2 linked regions of the Paenarthrobacter nicotinovorans genome follow. The protein of the gene in region 1 interacts with the protein of each later gene in a pairwise test. Links are inferred from orthologs where the notes say so. Each region holds a gene or a part of one and is shown in the gene's direction. Other genes may lie near its edges.

The links.
Region 2: the proteins of ligA (region 1) and leuS interact in binary tests that used the Escherichia coli proteins (3 or more experiments, as listed by UniProt). The link is inferred for Paenarthrobacter nicotinovorans from one-to-one orthologs.

The regions. Positions count from the first base shown.
Region 1 is NZ_CP089293.1:1,440,873-1,447,740, forward strand. The notes cover bases 2,080-5,118. They hold ligA (NAD-dependent DNA ligase LigA), read left to right. Parts: upstream 2,080-2,471; coding sequence 2,472-4,766; downstream 4,767-5,118. Other genes in these bases: JMY29_RS06730 (FtsK/SpoIIIE domain-containing protein), read left to right, coding at 2,080-2,425; JMY29_RS06740 (inositol monophosphatase family protein), read left to right, coding at 4,763-5,118. In the rest of the region: more of JMY29_RS06730, read left to right, coding at 1-2,079; more of JMY29_RS06740, read left to right, coding at 5,119-5,587. UniProt on the Escherichia coli protein: DNA ligase that catalyzes the formation of phosphodiester linkages between 5'-phosphoryl and 3'-hydroxyl groups in double-stranded DNA using NAD as a coenzyme and as the energy source for the reaction.
Region 2 is NZ_CP089293.1:2,287,577-2,294,552, reverse strand. The notes cover bases 1-3,147. They hold leuS (leucine--tRNA ligase), read left to right. Parts: upstream 1-383; coding sequence 384-2,912; downstream 2,913-3,147. Other genes in these bases: JMY29_RS10680 (DegV family protein), read left to right, coding at 2,972-3,147; glpK (glycerol kinase GlpK), read left to right, coding at 1-82. Outside these bases: more of JMY29_RS10680, read left to right, coding at 3,148-3,955; JMY29_RS10675 (helix-hairpin-helix domain-containing protein), read left to right, coding at 4,101-4,988; JMY29_RS10670 (hypothetical protein), read right to left, coding at 4,953-5,255; JMY29_RS10665 (ComEC/Rec2 family competence protein), read left to right, coding at 5,254-6,699; holA (DNA polymerase III subunit delta), read left to right, coding at 6,618-6,976.

The DNA.
Region 1 (6,868 bases):
CCTCGTGGGATCCAAGGGCGTGGAACCGTTCTACCTGGACCTGAAGAACGAGGGCCCGCACGCGCTGGTGGGTGGAACCACCGGTGCCGGCAAGTCCGAGTTCCTGCAGTCATGGGTCATGGGCATGGCGGCCGCGTACAGCCCGGACCGCGTCAGCTTCCTCTTCGTCGACTATAAGGGCGGTGCGGCTTTCGCCGACTGCCTGCACTTGCCCCACACTGTGGGCCTGGTAACGGACTTGTCCCCGCACCTGGTTCGCCGGGCACTGACTTCCTTGCGGGCCGAGCTGCATTACCGGGAACGTCTCCTGAACCGCAAGAAGGCCAAGGACCTGCTGGCTCTGCAACGCGAGGCCGATCCCGAGGCTCCGCCCTACCTGATCATCATTGTCGATGAGTTCGCGGCCCTCGCCACCGAAGTTCCCGAGTTCGTTGACGGGGTGGTGGATGTGGCGGCCCGTGGACGGTCCCTGGGCCTGCACCTCATCCTTGCTACGCAGCGCCCCGCCGGTGTCATCAAGGACAACCTGCGTGCCAACACCAACCTCCGTGTCGCGCTGCGCATGGCTGACGAAGTGGACGCCGTGGACATTCTGGGCGTCCCCACGGCCGCGTACTTTGATCCGTCCATTCCCGGCCGTGGTGCCGCGAAGACGGGACCGGGGCGCATTCAGGGGTTCCAGACCGGATATGCCGGTGGCTGGACCACCGAGAAACCGCAGCGTCCCAGGATCGACATCGTGGAGATGGCCTTCGGGTCCGGACCTGTGTGGGAGCCGCCGCTGGAAGCCCAGGTGGAAGAAGAACCCGCCGGCCCGAACGACATCGCGCGGATGACGGGAAACATCATCCGGGCAGCCGATGTCCTGTCCATTGCCCCGCCACGGAAACCGTGGCTCAACGAGCTCGCCACAACCTACGATTTCTCCAAGCTCCCCAATCCGCGCACCGATGAGCGGCTTCTGTTGGGCGTTGCCGATGACCCCGCGCACCAGGACCAGCCCACCGTGTTCTACGAACCGGACAAGGACGGCAACATGGCCGTCTACGGTACGGGTGGATCCGGCAAGTCGGCAGCGTTGCGGGGTATCGCGATCGCGGCAGCGGTAACTCCCCGTGGCGGACCGGTACACGTCTATGGGATCGACTGTGGCTCCTCGGGCCTGAAAATGCTCGACGGCCTTCCCCACGTTGGCGAGATCATCAATGGTGACGACGTCGAGCGTGTAGGGCGCCTTTTGCGGTGGCTCAAGGAAGTAGCCGACGACCGGGCAGCGAGGTTCGCCGAAGTCAGGGCCTCCACCATTGTTGAATACCGCCAACTGGCGAACCGGCCGGAGGAGAAGCGCATCTTCATCCTGGTGGACGGTATGTCCTCTTTCCGGGAAAGCTATGAGTACAGCAACCTCTCCGCGCTGTGGGATATCTTCCTGACCCTGGCAACCGATGGCCGTCCCCTGGGCATCCACCTCGTCGTCAGCGGTGACCGCACCAATTCCGTTCCGGCGTCGTTGCTTGCCTCCATCCAGAAGCGACTGGTGCTGCGGCTCAGTTCTGAAGACGACTACATGACCTTGGACGTCCCCAAGGATGTCCTGAACGCTGCCTCACCTCCGGGCCGCGGACTGCTGGACGGCCTCGAAGTCCAGCTCGCCGTGTTGGGCGGCAACTCGAACCTGGCTCTGCAGGCCCGTGAAGTGTCCAAACTGAGCCAGGCAATGGTTCGCCAGGGCCTCGAGCAGGCACCCCAGATCCAGCGCCTACCGGAGCTTGTGGATCTGGATATCCTGCCCATCGGCGCTCCGGACAACCCCGTTATTGGTGTCGACGACGAAACGCTGGGTTCAGCGGCCATCGCCGCCAAGGGTTCGCTCCTGCTGGCAGGCCCTCCCGGCTCGGGCCGGACGGTCGCGCTGGTCACGTTGGCCTACGCCCTGCGGCGCTCCAACCCACGCACCGACCTTATCTACATCGGCTCGCGCCGCTCGGCGGTGGCATCGTTGAACATCTGGAGCCGGTCGCTGGTAGGAGCCGATGAGGTCTCCGACGTCATCGACGACCTCGTTGACAAGGCTTCCGACAACCCGGGCAGCATGGCCATCTTCATTGAGGGCCTGACCGAGTTCACGGACACATTGGCCGAATCCGGGGTTGGCCGGCTGGTCACCGCTGCCATCAAGGCAGACCAATGGGTGGTTGGCGAGTCCGAAACATCCACCTGGTCCCAAGCCTGGTCTTTGGCGCAGCCATTCAAGTCCGGACGCAGGGGCCTCCTGCTCAACCCGGGGGACGTGGAAGGGGACACGCTCCTGAACACTTCCCTGGGCCGCATCAGCAAGGATTTCATCCCGGGCCGCGGGTACATCGTGGGTCGAGGAAAGGTCCGCAAGCTGCAGATTGCCATGCCACCGGAAAACCGCAGCTAGGAGGCCGTTGGGCTTGAATGTCGGTGGCTTGCGGCAAGATAGACCTGTGAGCACACCAGAAACTGCGAATCCGGTAGAAACCACAGGTGACCACTCCCCGGCTGTTGCCGTGGAGGGGGAGGGAGCACCGCCCGCGGAGTCCTTGCGGGACGAGCATGAGCAATTGGCAGACCTCGTCCGCAAGTACCGGTATGCGTATTACCAGGAGGACTCGCCCACGGTTTCCGATGCGGAGTTCGACGAACTCTACCGTCGCCTCGAGGAACTCGAAGCTCTCCACCCGGAACTCGTCACCAATGATTCCCCCACCCAGGAAGTGGGCGGGGAAGTCTCCTCGGCGTTCGCTGCCGTGGAACACCTGCAGCGCATGTACAGCTTGGATGACGTCTTCTCCTTGGAAGAACTTGAGGCCTGGGTCCGGAAGGCCGAGGCTTCCGTGGCGAAACTCGGGGAAAGCGTTCCACCCATTGCGTGGCTGACGGAGTTGAAGATCGACGGGCTCGCCGTGAACCTGCTGTACCGGGACGGCAAACTGGTCCGTGCCGCTACACGTGGCGATGGCACCACCGGTGAAGACATCACCCATAACGTGCTCACCATCAAGGAGATCCCGCGGGAACTCAGTGGCTCCGGATTCCCCTCGGAAGTGGAAATCCGTGGGGAGGTGTTCATTCCCTCCAAAGCGTTCGTGGAGTTCAACGAGACACTCGTGGCCGCGGGCAAGGCGCCCCTCGCCAATCCGCGCAACGCCGCGGCCGGTTCATTGCGCCAGAAGGACCCGGCCGAGACAGCCAAGCGACCCCTGAGCATGTACGTGCACGGCATCGGTGCGCGCGAAGGTCTGGAAGCGAAGAGCCAGTCCGGGACCTACAAGCTGCTGGAGCAGTGGGGTCTCCCGGTCAGCCCCTACCTCAAAGTGCTCGGCTCCTTTGAGGAAGTGCTTGAGTTCATCGCCCATTACGGAACTCACCGTCACGACCTTCAGCATGAGATCGACGGCATTGTGGTCAAGATCGACGACTTCGCCACCCAGCGCGCCCTCGGGTACACCTCCCGAGTCCCCAGATGGGCCGCAGCGTACAAGTACCCGCCGGAGGAAGTGCACACCAAGCTCCTGGACATTGCGGTCAACGTTGGGCGCACAGGACGCGTGACTCCTTTTGGATTGATGGAACCCGTAAAAGTGGCCGGCTCCACAGTGGGGATGGCCACCCTGCACAACCGGGATGTGGTCAAGGCCAAGGGCGTCATGATCGGCGACATCGTGATCCTCCGCAAAGCCGGCGATGTCATCCCGGAAATCGTGGGGCCCGTGCTGGCACTGCGCGACAAGCAGGATCCTCCGGTGCGCGAATTCGTGATGCCCACCGAGTGCCCGTCCTGTGGCACTCCGTTGGCACCGGCGAAGGAAAGCGACGTGGACATCCGTTGCCCCAACGCCAAGTCCTGCCCTTCCCAACTCCGTGAGCGCGTGTTCCACCTGGCCGGCCGCGGTGCTTTCGACATCGAAGCCCTGGGCTGGGAAGCCGCCATCGCACTCACCCAGCCGGCAGAGCCCGAGACCCCGCCCCTGACGAGCGAGGCCGGCTTGTTCAGCCTGACCCGTGAAGCCCTGGCGGACGTGAAGATCCGTCGTGAAAAGCGTTCCAAGGGTGTGGGAACCGGTGAATACGAGCTCGTTCCGTACTTCTACACAAAGGGAACAGCCAAGTCGCCGTCGAAGCCCACAGCCACCACGGAGAAGCTCTTCGCTGAGCTGGAGAAGGCCAAGAAGCAGCCACTGTGGCGCGTGCTGGTGGCTCTGTCCATCAGGCACGTAGGTCCTACGGCATCCCGGGCCCTGGCCACCGCCTTTGGCAGCATGGACGCCATCCGCAGCGCCACTGAAGAGCAGATTGCCCATGTTGACGGCGTAGGCCCTACCATCGCGGCGGCACTCAAGGAATGGTTCGCTGTGGACTGGCACAACGACATCGTGGACAGCTGGGCTGCAGCCGGAGTGCGGATGGAGGACGAGCGGGATACCTCAATGCCGCGGACCCTTGAGGGACTCACTGTCGTCGTCACCGGAACCCTGCCGAATTTCAGCCGGGATGAGGCCAAGGAAGCCATCATTATCCGCGGCGGCAAGGCCTCCGGATCCGTTTCCAAAAACACCAGCTACCTGGTGGCCGGCGAGAGTGCCGGCACCAAACTGGACAAGGCCGAGCAACTGGGTATTCCGGTGTTGGATGAGGACGGATTCCGTGAGCTGCTGGCCAACGGACCGGCCAAGACCGAAGCAGAGCCCGAAGCCGAAGCAGACCCTGAAGCCACAGCGGCGGAGGCTGAAACAGAATGACGGACACCACAGAGTTACTGGCCGTTGCCAGGCGCGCCGCAGCCGCAGGGGCTGCCGTGCTGGCCGGGCGCTCGGTCAGCGGTACGGCAGGCCACGGCCTGGAGACCACCAACAAGGGCGAGGCCGGCGACTGGGTCACCGCCTTTGACGAGGCGGCGGAGAATGCGGTCCGCGAGGCGATCCTGTCCGAACGGCCCGATGACACCATCACGGGGGAGGAGCACGGAACCACGCGTCCCGCGGAGCCTTCCCGCTACCGATGGTCCATCGACCCGCTGGACGGGACCACCAACTTCATCCGGAACATTGTCTACTACGCCACCTCGGTTGCCGTGGCGGATTCCGACGGCGTATGGCTGGCCGGCGTCGTTCACGCACCTGCCTTGGGACGCGTGTACTCAGCAGCCCGGGGCCAGGGAGCGGAACTGGAAACCGGAGGGCAAACCATCTCCTTGTCGGGGCCCGTGCCGGGCCGGACAGGGCTGATCCTGGCCACCGGTTTCAGCTACGATCCCCTGACCAGGGCCGATCAGTCGGCAGGTCTGGCTGAGCTCATGGAGGGGTTCGCGGATGTGCGCCGCCTGGGCTCCGCGGCGTTGGATCTTTGCCTGGTGGCAGACGGGACCTTCGATGCCTACGGTGAGCGTGGCTTGAACGAACACGACTTTGCCGCGGGTGCGTTGATCGCAGAAGAAGCGGGGTGCTGGGTTCGCCGGCCCAGACTGAGGAGTCCGCTGGATGGAGGGCCCAGCACGGAGGATCGCCTGGCGGCGTGGATGTGTGCTGGTGCCTTGGAACTTTCCGGCAAATTCCCCTTGTGACGGAATTTCGCCGTGACCCGGGTTTCCCTGTGATCCGACTTCCCCGGAGGAAAACCGTTCCGTGATCAAAACACTCGCCATCGCCAACTACCGCTCCATCCGGGATCTGGCCATCGAGCTTCACGGCCTGGATGTCGTGACCGGGGCCAACGGCAGCGGCAAGTCGTCGCTGTACCGGGCCCTGCGGTTGTTGGCCGAATGCGCCGGGGGAGACTCCGGAAACGTGGTGGGCTCCCTGGCCAGGGATGGCGGTTTGTCATCGACACTCTGGGCAGGGCCGGAGAACATCAGCGACGCCATGCGCCGGGGTGAAGTTCCTGTCCAAGGCACTGTCCGCCGGGAGTCCGTGAACCTGAAACTGGGCTATTCCGGGGACGAATTCGGCTATCTGGTGGATCTTGGCATGCCGGTGCCCGGCGGCATCGGATTTGACCAGGAAACCGGTCGCCCGAGGCCTTCGGCGTTCGGACTCGATCCCGAAATCAAGCGGGAGCAGATATTCTCAGGGCCGGTCGCCAGGCCTGGCTCCTTGTTGGTGGACCGTAAAGGAAGCCTGGCCAGGCTCCGTGACGCCGAGGGCCAATGGACCGAGCTGTCGCGCCGCCTGGATACCTTCCAAAGCATGCTCACGGAAGTGTCGGACCAGGACCGGGCACCGGAGGTACTGCGGGTTCGGGACTCGGTCCGTTCATGGCGCTTCTATGATCATTTTCGGACCGACACGGACGCACCGGCCCGCCAAGCCCAGATCGGGACCCGTACCCCTGTGCTGCACCACAGCGGCAAGGACCTCGCGGCCGCGCTCCAGACCCTCCGCGAGGTGGGTTTCGAGCAGAAACTGGACGCCGCCGTGCACCATGCCTTTCCCGGAAGCCGGCTGGAGATTGCGGTCAATTGACGGCAGGTTCAGTGTGGAGCTGAAACAGCCCGGAATGCTCCGGCCCATGAAAGCCGCGGAGCTCTCCGACGGAACCCTGCGTTTCCTTCTGCTCACTGCCGCTTTGCTGACTCCCCGGCCGCCGGAACTCATGGTGCTCAATGAACCGGAGACCAGTCTCCATGTTGACCTGATGCCGGCGCTGGCCGGACTGATTGTCCAGGCCAGCGCCTACAGCCAGGTGATCGTGGTGACGCACTCCGAAGCCCTGCTCACGGCACTCCGGGCCAGCGGGTCGGCACACGAGCACGAACTCTATAAGGACATGGGCGAGACCAGGATCAAGGGCCTCGGCGCGCTTGAGGGCCCATCGTGGAGCTGGCCAAAGCGGTGATCACCACAGT
Region 2 (6,976 bases), 850 kb from region 1 along the record:
AGAGGAGCAGGAGCGCCAGCTGCGTCTCTGGAAGAAGGCAGTCACCAAGTCCATGGACTGGGTCGACGAGGACGTTAAGTAGCCTGACCTGACGTTGACGGCAGCCGCGCCTGCCCCGCCCGCTTCGCGGTGCCCACCACACCCGGGCGAGGCGCGGCTGCCGTCAACTCAACCATCAGTCCTGTAAGCCGCTCGATGCGACTTGGGAGTTTGATCGTGCGCTATTGTAGATCTATGCGTGCGATCCTTCTGCTTAGCTAGCCGCCCGGCTTTCAACAGCCGTGCGGCCGCCCCTCCATTGTTGAGGGGCTTTTGTGTGTCCGGGGGTATCCGGGACCGCAGCAGGAGGTAATACCGCCATCGAAGAACAGAAGAGGGCAGCAGTGAGCGTTCAGCCGGAGACAGAGACCGGAACAGCACAGACAGCCGCAGCCGAAGCGCCTGAAGAAGGCGTCTACAGCTTCGCTGCGATGGAAGCCAAGTGGCCGCAGGTCTGGGAAGACCTCAAAGTCTTCACGCCTGCCGACGACGGCTCGCGTGAACGCCGCTACGTTCTGGACATGTTCCCCTACCCCTCGGGCGACCTTCACATGGGCCACGCCGAAGCGTTCGCCATGGGCGACGTCGTCGCCCGTTACCTGCGCCAGAAGGGCTTCGACGTCCTGCACCCGATCGGTTGGGACTCCTTCGGCCTGCCCGCCGAGAATGCGGCCATCAAGCGCAACGCGCACCCCAGCGAGTGGACGTACGCGAACATTGAGACCCAGGCGGCGTCGTTCAAGCGATACGCCATCTCGGCTGACTGGTCGCGGCGCATCCACACCTCCGACCCTGAGTACTACCGGTGGACCCAGTGGCTGTTCAAGCGCTTCTACGAGCGCGGCCTGGCATACCGCAAGGACTCTCCGGTCAACTGGTGCCCCAAGGACCTCACTGTCCTGGCCAACGAGCAGGTCGTCAATGGCGCTTGTGAACGTTGCGGCACGCCGGTCACCAAGAAGTCCCTGAATCAGTGGTACTTCAAGATCACCGACTACGCCGACCGCCTGCTGGAAGACATGGACCAGTTGCAGGGCCATTGGCCCGAGCGCGTGCTGGCCATGCAGCGCAACTGGATCGGCCGGTCCGAAGGCGCACATGTCAGGTTCGTCATCGAAGCCACGGACGACCGGGCTGAGCGCGAAGTCACCGTGTTCACCACCCGTCCCGATACTCTCTACGGCGCAACGTTCTTCGTCGTTGCAGCTGACGCGCATCTGGCGCTGGATCTGGTGACCCCGGAACAGCACGACGAACTCATGGCCTACCGCGAGAAGGTCAAGGCCCTGTCCGAAATCGAGCGCCAGTCCACCGAGCGTGAGAAGACCGGCGTCTTTACCGGCCGTTACGCAATCAACCCGTTGAACGGCGAAAAGCTGCCGGTCTGGGCTGCTGACTACGTACTGGCCGACTACGGTACGGGCGCCATCATGGCCGTGCCCGCGCACGACCAGCGCGACCTCGACTTCGCCAAGGCCTTCGACCTCCCGGTCCGGGCCGTCCTGGATACCGGCGATGAAGACCCCGCTGCTACCGGTGTGGCCACCTCGGGCGAAGGAACGCTCAAGAACTCCGGTGAACTGGACGGGCTGTCCAAGGCCGAAGGCATTCCGGCTGCCATCGGGATCCTCGAAAAGCTCGGAACCGGCGAGAAGTTCGTCAATTTCCGGCTGCGTGACTGGCTGCTGAGCCGCCAGCGCTTCTGGGGCACGCCCATCCCCATCATCCACTGCGGCGAATGCGGTGAAGTGCCGGTCCCCGACGACCAGCTGCCGGTCAGGCTGCCCGACAACCTGCGTGGCGAAGCATTGGCCCCCAAGGGAACCTCCCCGCTGGCCGCAGCCGTGGAATGGGTCAACGTCGAGTGCCCCAACTGTGGCCGTGCCGCCCAGCGCGACACCGACACCATGGACACCTTCGTGGATTCCTCGTGGTACTTCCTGCGTTTCGTCTCGCCCGACTACACCGAGGGCCCTTTCGATCCCGAGAAGATCAATGACTGGATGCCGGTGGGTCAGTACGTGGGCGGCGTGGAACACGCCATCCTGCACCTGCTGTACGCGCGCTTCTTCACCAAGGTCATCAAGGACATCGGGCTGATCGAGGCAAACGAGCCTTTCTCGGCGCTCCTGAACCAAGGGCAGGTGCTCAACGGCGGCAAGGCCATGAGCAAGTCCCTCGGCAATGGCGTGGACCTCGGCGAGCAGCTGGACAAGTACGGTGTCGATGCCGTCCGCCTCACCATGGTCTTTGCTTCCCCGCCTGAAGACGACGTCGACTGGGCGGACGTTTCGCCGTCGGGCTCGGCCAAGTTCCTGGCGCGTGCCTGGCGCCTCGGGCAGGACGTCAGCAGCGAGCCCGGCGTTGATCCGGCCACCGGTGACCGCGCCCTGCGCACGGTGACCCACAAGACCATTGCCGACGCCGCCGAACTTCTGGACAACAACAAGTTCAACGTCGTTGTGGCCCGCCTGATGGAGCTGGTCAATGCCACCCGCAAGACCATCGACTCAGGTGCCGGGGCAGCCGATCCTGCTGTTCGCGAGGCGGTGGAAGCTGTCGCTGTCATCCTGAGCCTGTTCGCTCCGTACACGGCCGAAGATCTCTGGAACACCCTGGGACACCCGGCGTCAGTGGCGAACGCGGGTTGGCCGGCACACGACGAAGCACTGTTGGTGCAGGACACCGTCACCGCCGTTGTCCAGGTCCAGGGCAAGGTCCGGGACCGCTTGGAAGTCTCCCCGGACATTGCCGAAGACGAGCTGCGTGAACTGGCCTTGGCTTCGGAGAATGTTCAGCGGGCACTGGACGGCCGCGGCATCCGTACTGTGATTGTGCGTGCACCTAAACTGGTGAACATCGTTCCTGCCTAGCAGGGACTGTGAGGCCGCCGGCACTGTGCCGGCGGCCGGCCATCATCTATGGAGGTTGCGTGCCTGAGCGAGAACCACCGGCCTGGATATGGCTCAAGGAAAGAGTGGCGCGTCTTCGGCAACCGGCGGCGCCGGTTACCGCCGCCGATCAGCCGCTTGCCGCCGTCGTCAGGACTGCTGTCGTCACCGATTCCGCGGCCGCGCTGCCGGCCGACTGGATTTCTGCCTTTACAGCGGATGGACGCCTGGCGGTTGTTCCCATGCCAGTGATGGTGGGGAATGAAATCTATGGCGAGGGCGAAGACGACATCACCCAGACGTTGGCTTTGGCACTTGCTTCGGGAGCTTCCGTCAAAACCTCCCGACCATCACCGGGCCAGTTCGAGCAGGCGTACCTGGCAGCCCAGCGGCGCGGTTTTGAGGCTGTGGTCTCCATTCACATTTCGTCCGAACTCTCGGGGACGGTGGACGCCGCCAAGCTGGCCGCTGAACGTGTCTCGATACCGGTCGAAATTGTGGACTCCCGCACTGTCGGCATGGCCCAGGGAATGGGGGTCCAAAGCGCCGTCGTCGCCGCAGCGGACGGGCGCGGACCGGCCGAAGTCCGCGGCTTCGCGGAACAGCGCATGGAACGCACCAAGGTTTACTTTTACGTTCCCAGCCTGGAACAGCTGCGGCGGGGTGGGCGCATAGGCGCGGCTGCGTCGCTCTTGGGTACAGTGCTGGCCATCAAACCCATCCTGGCGGTCGACGGCGGCAAGATCGTGCCGCTGGAAAAGGTACGTTCCGCTGTGCGTGCCATAGCCCGCCTCGAGGAGATCGTTGCTGCCGACGTAGCCTCCCGTCCCAAGGGGCAGCAACGTTTGGCGGTCCACCACTTCGGAAACCAGATCGAGGCCGAAGCCTTGGCAGCCCGTCTGAACGAGACCTGCCCGGACTGCCCGGCACCCCAAATCAGTGCTTTGCCGGCTGTCTTGGCCGCGCATGCCGGGCTCGGAGTTCTTGCGGTCATCGTGGGGGAGAGCAGTACGCCGACGGGCTGAGCCTGGACCTGCGGATTCAGGCTCATGGACTGGATGAGGGTAGTGCGCCGGCGTGCCTGGTCTGCTTGCATCTGAGCGCAGCCACTTATCCACATAGCCATGGAAGCTCGCCCACGTGCCCCGCCGCCGACCGTAGGCTCGATTCATGCCACGCCGGAGCCGGGACCTGTCCCCAGATGCCGCAGCGCAGGCCGCGCGGGAACGGTTCGCCGCACGGATGATCCCAGACCACAGCAGTCGGCCGCTGCTGGATCTATCCGGGGATTCAGGCGCAGAAACAGATGATCTGGCGTCACTCTTCGCAGGCGAGGCAAATTCGGTTCCGGCTGTCGCCCGGCTGCGTTGGCGGACATCGTGGAGGGTAGCTGCGCTGGTTGCCGTGGTGGCGGCCGTGCTCATGGCATGGTTTCTCTGGCGACTCGCGGACGGTCGGGCAACGTCTGAGCCCCTGGGTCCTTCCGTATCCGCCGGCCGCTCAGATGGTCCTGATGCCGTAGATCCTCCGGCCGAAGGCGTGCAGCCCGCAGAAGTTGCTGCTCCGCCTGCGCAAGGTGGGCCAGGAGTGGTCATGGTGCACGTTGCCGGTGCGGTGGGTAAGCCCGGTGTCGTCTCATTGCCTCAGGGGAGTCGCGTCTTCCAAGCCATCGATGCGGCTGGCGGGGCGGCGCCCGGCGCCGACCTTACCGCCCTCAATCTGGCGGAAGTCCTCACCGACGGAATCAAGGTGTACATACCCGTTGTCGGAGAGACACCCCCTCAGAGCTCGCCGGTTGCGGGTGCTGGCGCAGTTTCCGGAGCGGCCAGTGGAACAGCCGGCCCTGCCGCGACAGGTGCCAAGGTCAACATCAACACAGCCTCGCTGGAGGAACTAGGGACATTGCCCAGGGTCGGACCGGTAACAGCCCAACGCATCCTGGACTGGCGGAAAGAGCACGGAGCATTCACGTCCGTGGATGAACTTGACGCTGTGGACGGCATCGGGCCCAAGCTTATGGAGTCACTGAAGGATCTTGTGACGGTGCAAAGTGGCTGACGCCGGCGCCGGGGCGGGGTCGGCCGGACGTACTGACCTCAGGTTGGTTCCTACTGCAGCCACTGCGTGGGGAGCGGCGTTCGCAGGCACCTTCAATGAGGCTGTTTGGTCCTGGGCTGCGGCAGGTTTCCTGTTGATCGCAGGCGCGGTCTTGCTGTTCAGTGGGCGGCAGCGGCGGTGCGCCGGGGTGCGGGCCCGGACAATGCCCGCCACTTTTGCTTTGGCCTGTTTCTTCGGGGCCACAGTTGCGGTCCATTGTGCAGCCATGGCAGTCCAACGGGAGGAGGGACCGCTGGCGCAGGCGGCTGCGGACCATGACGGAGTCGCCATCGAGATACGGATTACGGGAAGCCCGGCCGCATCGATGGCACCTGGCCAGTCCGGAGGGACCAGGTGGACTGTGACAGCCGAATTGTTGGCCGTAACGGCGAAGAGCACTGTTGCGCGGGGGACGGCGGATGTCCTGATCGCCGGCGGCGATGGTTGGGACAAGGTACAAGCGGGCCAAGTGGTCAGAACCACCGGGACCCTCAAGGAATCCCGCGACGGCCAGGGCCAGGATGCGCTCCTGTCGGCGTCCTCGTGGCCGGTGGTGCTCGACTCCCAACCCGATGTCCGGCAATCCGCCAGCGAGCTTAAGCATGGCTTCAGTGCCGCGACAAGGTGGTTGCCTCCCGATGCAGCCGGGCTGTTGCCAGGCATGGTCACGGGAGACACAAGTTCCTTGCCGGAGAGTCTCGAAAAAGACATGAAAACGACAGGGATGACCCATCTGACAGCTGTCAGCGGTGCCAATTGCAGCCTCGTTCTGGGAGCATTCATTCTGCTGGCCCGGTCACTTCGGCTCTCTCGCCCGTCGGCGGCCGCCATTGCTGCATGTGGCCTGGCTGGGTTCGTCCTCATGGTCGGTCCTGACCCGAGCGTCGTGCGTGCCGCCGTCATGGGAGCTGTAGGGTTGGCCGCCATGGTGGGCGGCCTTCGGGGGCGTTCCCTGACGTTCCTTTGCGTTGCCACAGCGATTCTGTTGCTTCTTGACCCGACCATGGCAGCGAACGCGGGATTTCTCCTGTCCGTACTGGCAACGCTCGGGATAGTACTCCTGGCCAGCCGCCTTGCTTCCTGGATACCCTCGCGCGTTCCCCGATGGATGGCTGCCGGAGTGGCCGTTCCGTTCTCCGCCCAGCTGCTGTGCGGGCCCGTCATTGTGGCACTTCAGCCACAATTTACTCCGTATGCCCTCATCGCCAATGTCGTGGCCGGTCCTTTGGTTGCCCCAGTGACCATCATGGGAACGCTCGCTGTGCCGTTGGCGGTGATGGCGCCTTGGTTGGCAGTGGTGCCCGTCGCGGTGGCTGGCGGATGTGCGGCCACTGTTGCGGGAGTTGCCAGGTTCTTCGCGGGTTTGCCCGGCGCAACAATGCCTTGGGCCGAAGGCCAGGCCGGTGTCGCCGCCATGGTGCTGTGCTCGGGCGTCAGCATCACGCTGGTCTGGATGGTCCTGCAATCGGAACGGGTTCTGGTGCGGGTTGTGGCTTTGCATGCCGGGGTGGTGCTGTTCCTGGGCCGCATGTCAGGGCGCAGGCATGGCAGACTTGATATCTGCAAGGAATCATCCGGAAGGAAACACCAGTGGCTGCTGCCCAAAACACCCGGGCCAAGAACGCCGCGGCGAACACCGTCAGCTGGCGGGACGCAAGCCCGGCCGCCGTAGTACTGATCACCGGGCCGGAAGAATACCTTGGTATCCGTGCCATGGATCGGATCCGCACGCAGGTGCGGACTGCCGCGCCGGACGTGGAACTCAGCCGTCTCAACGCCGGCTCCTACGAGGCAGGGACACTGGCGATGACAGTGACTCCGTCCCTCTTCGGGGAAGGCAAGCTCATTGAGGTCGAGGGCCTCGAAGCCATGAATGACGCGTTCCTGGCGGATGGTCTGGCCTATCTCCAGCACCCTGACGAGGACGTTGTCCTCGTCCTTCGCCATGG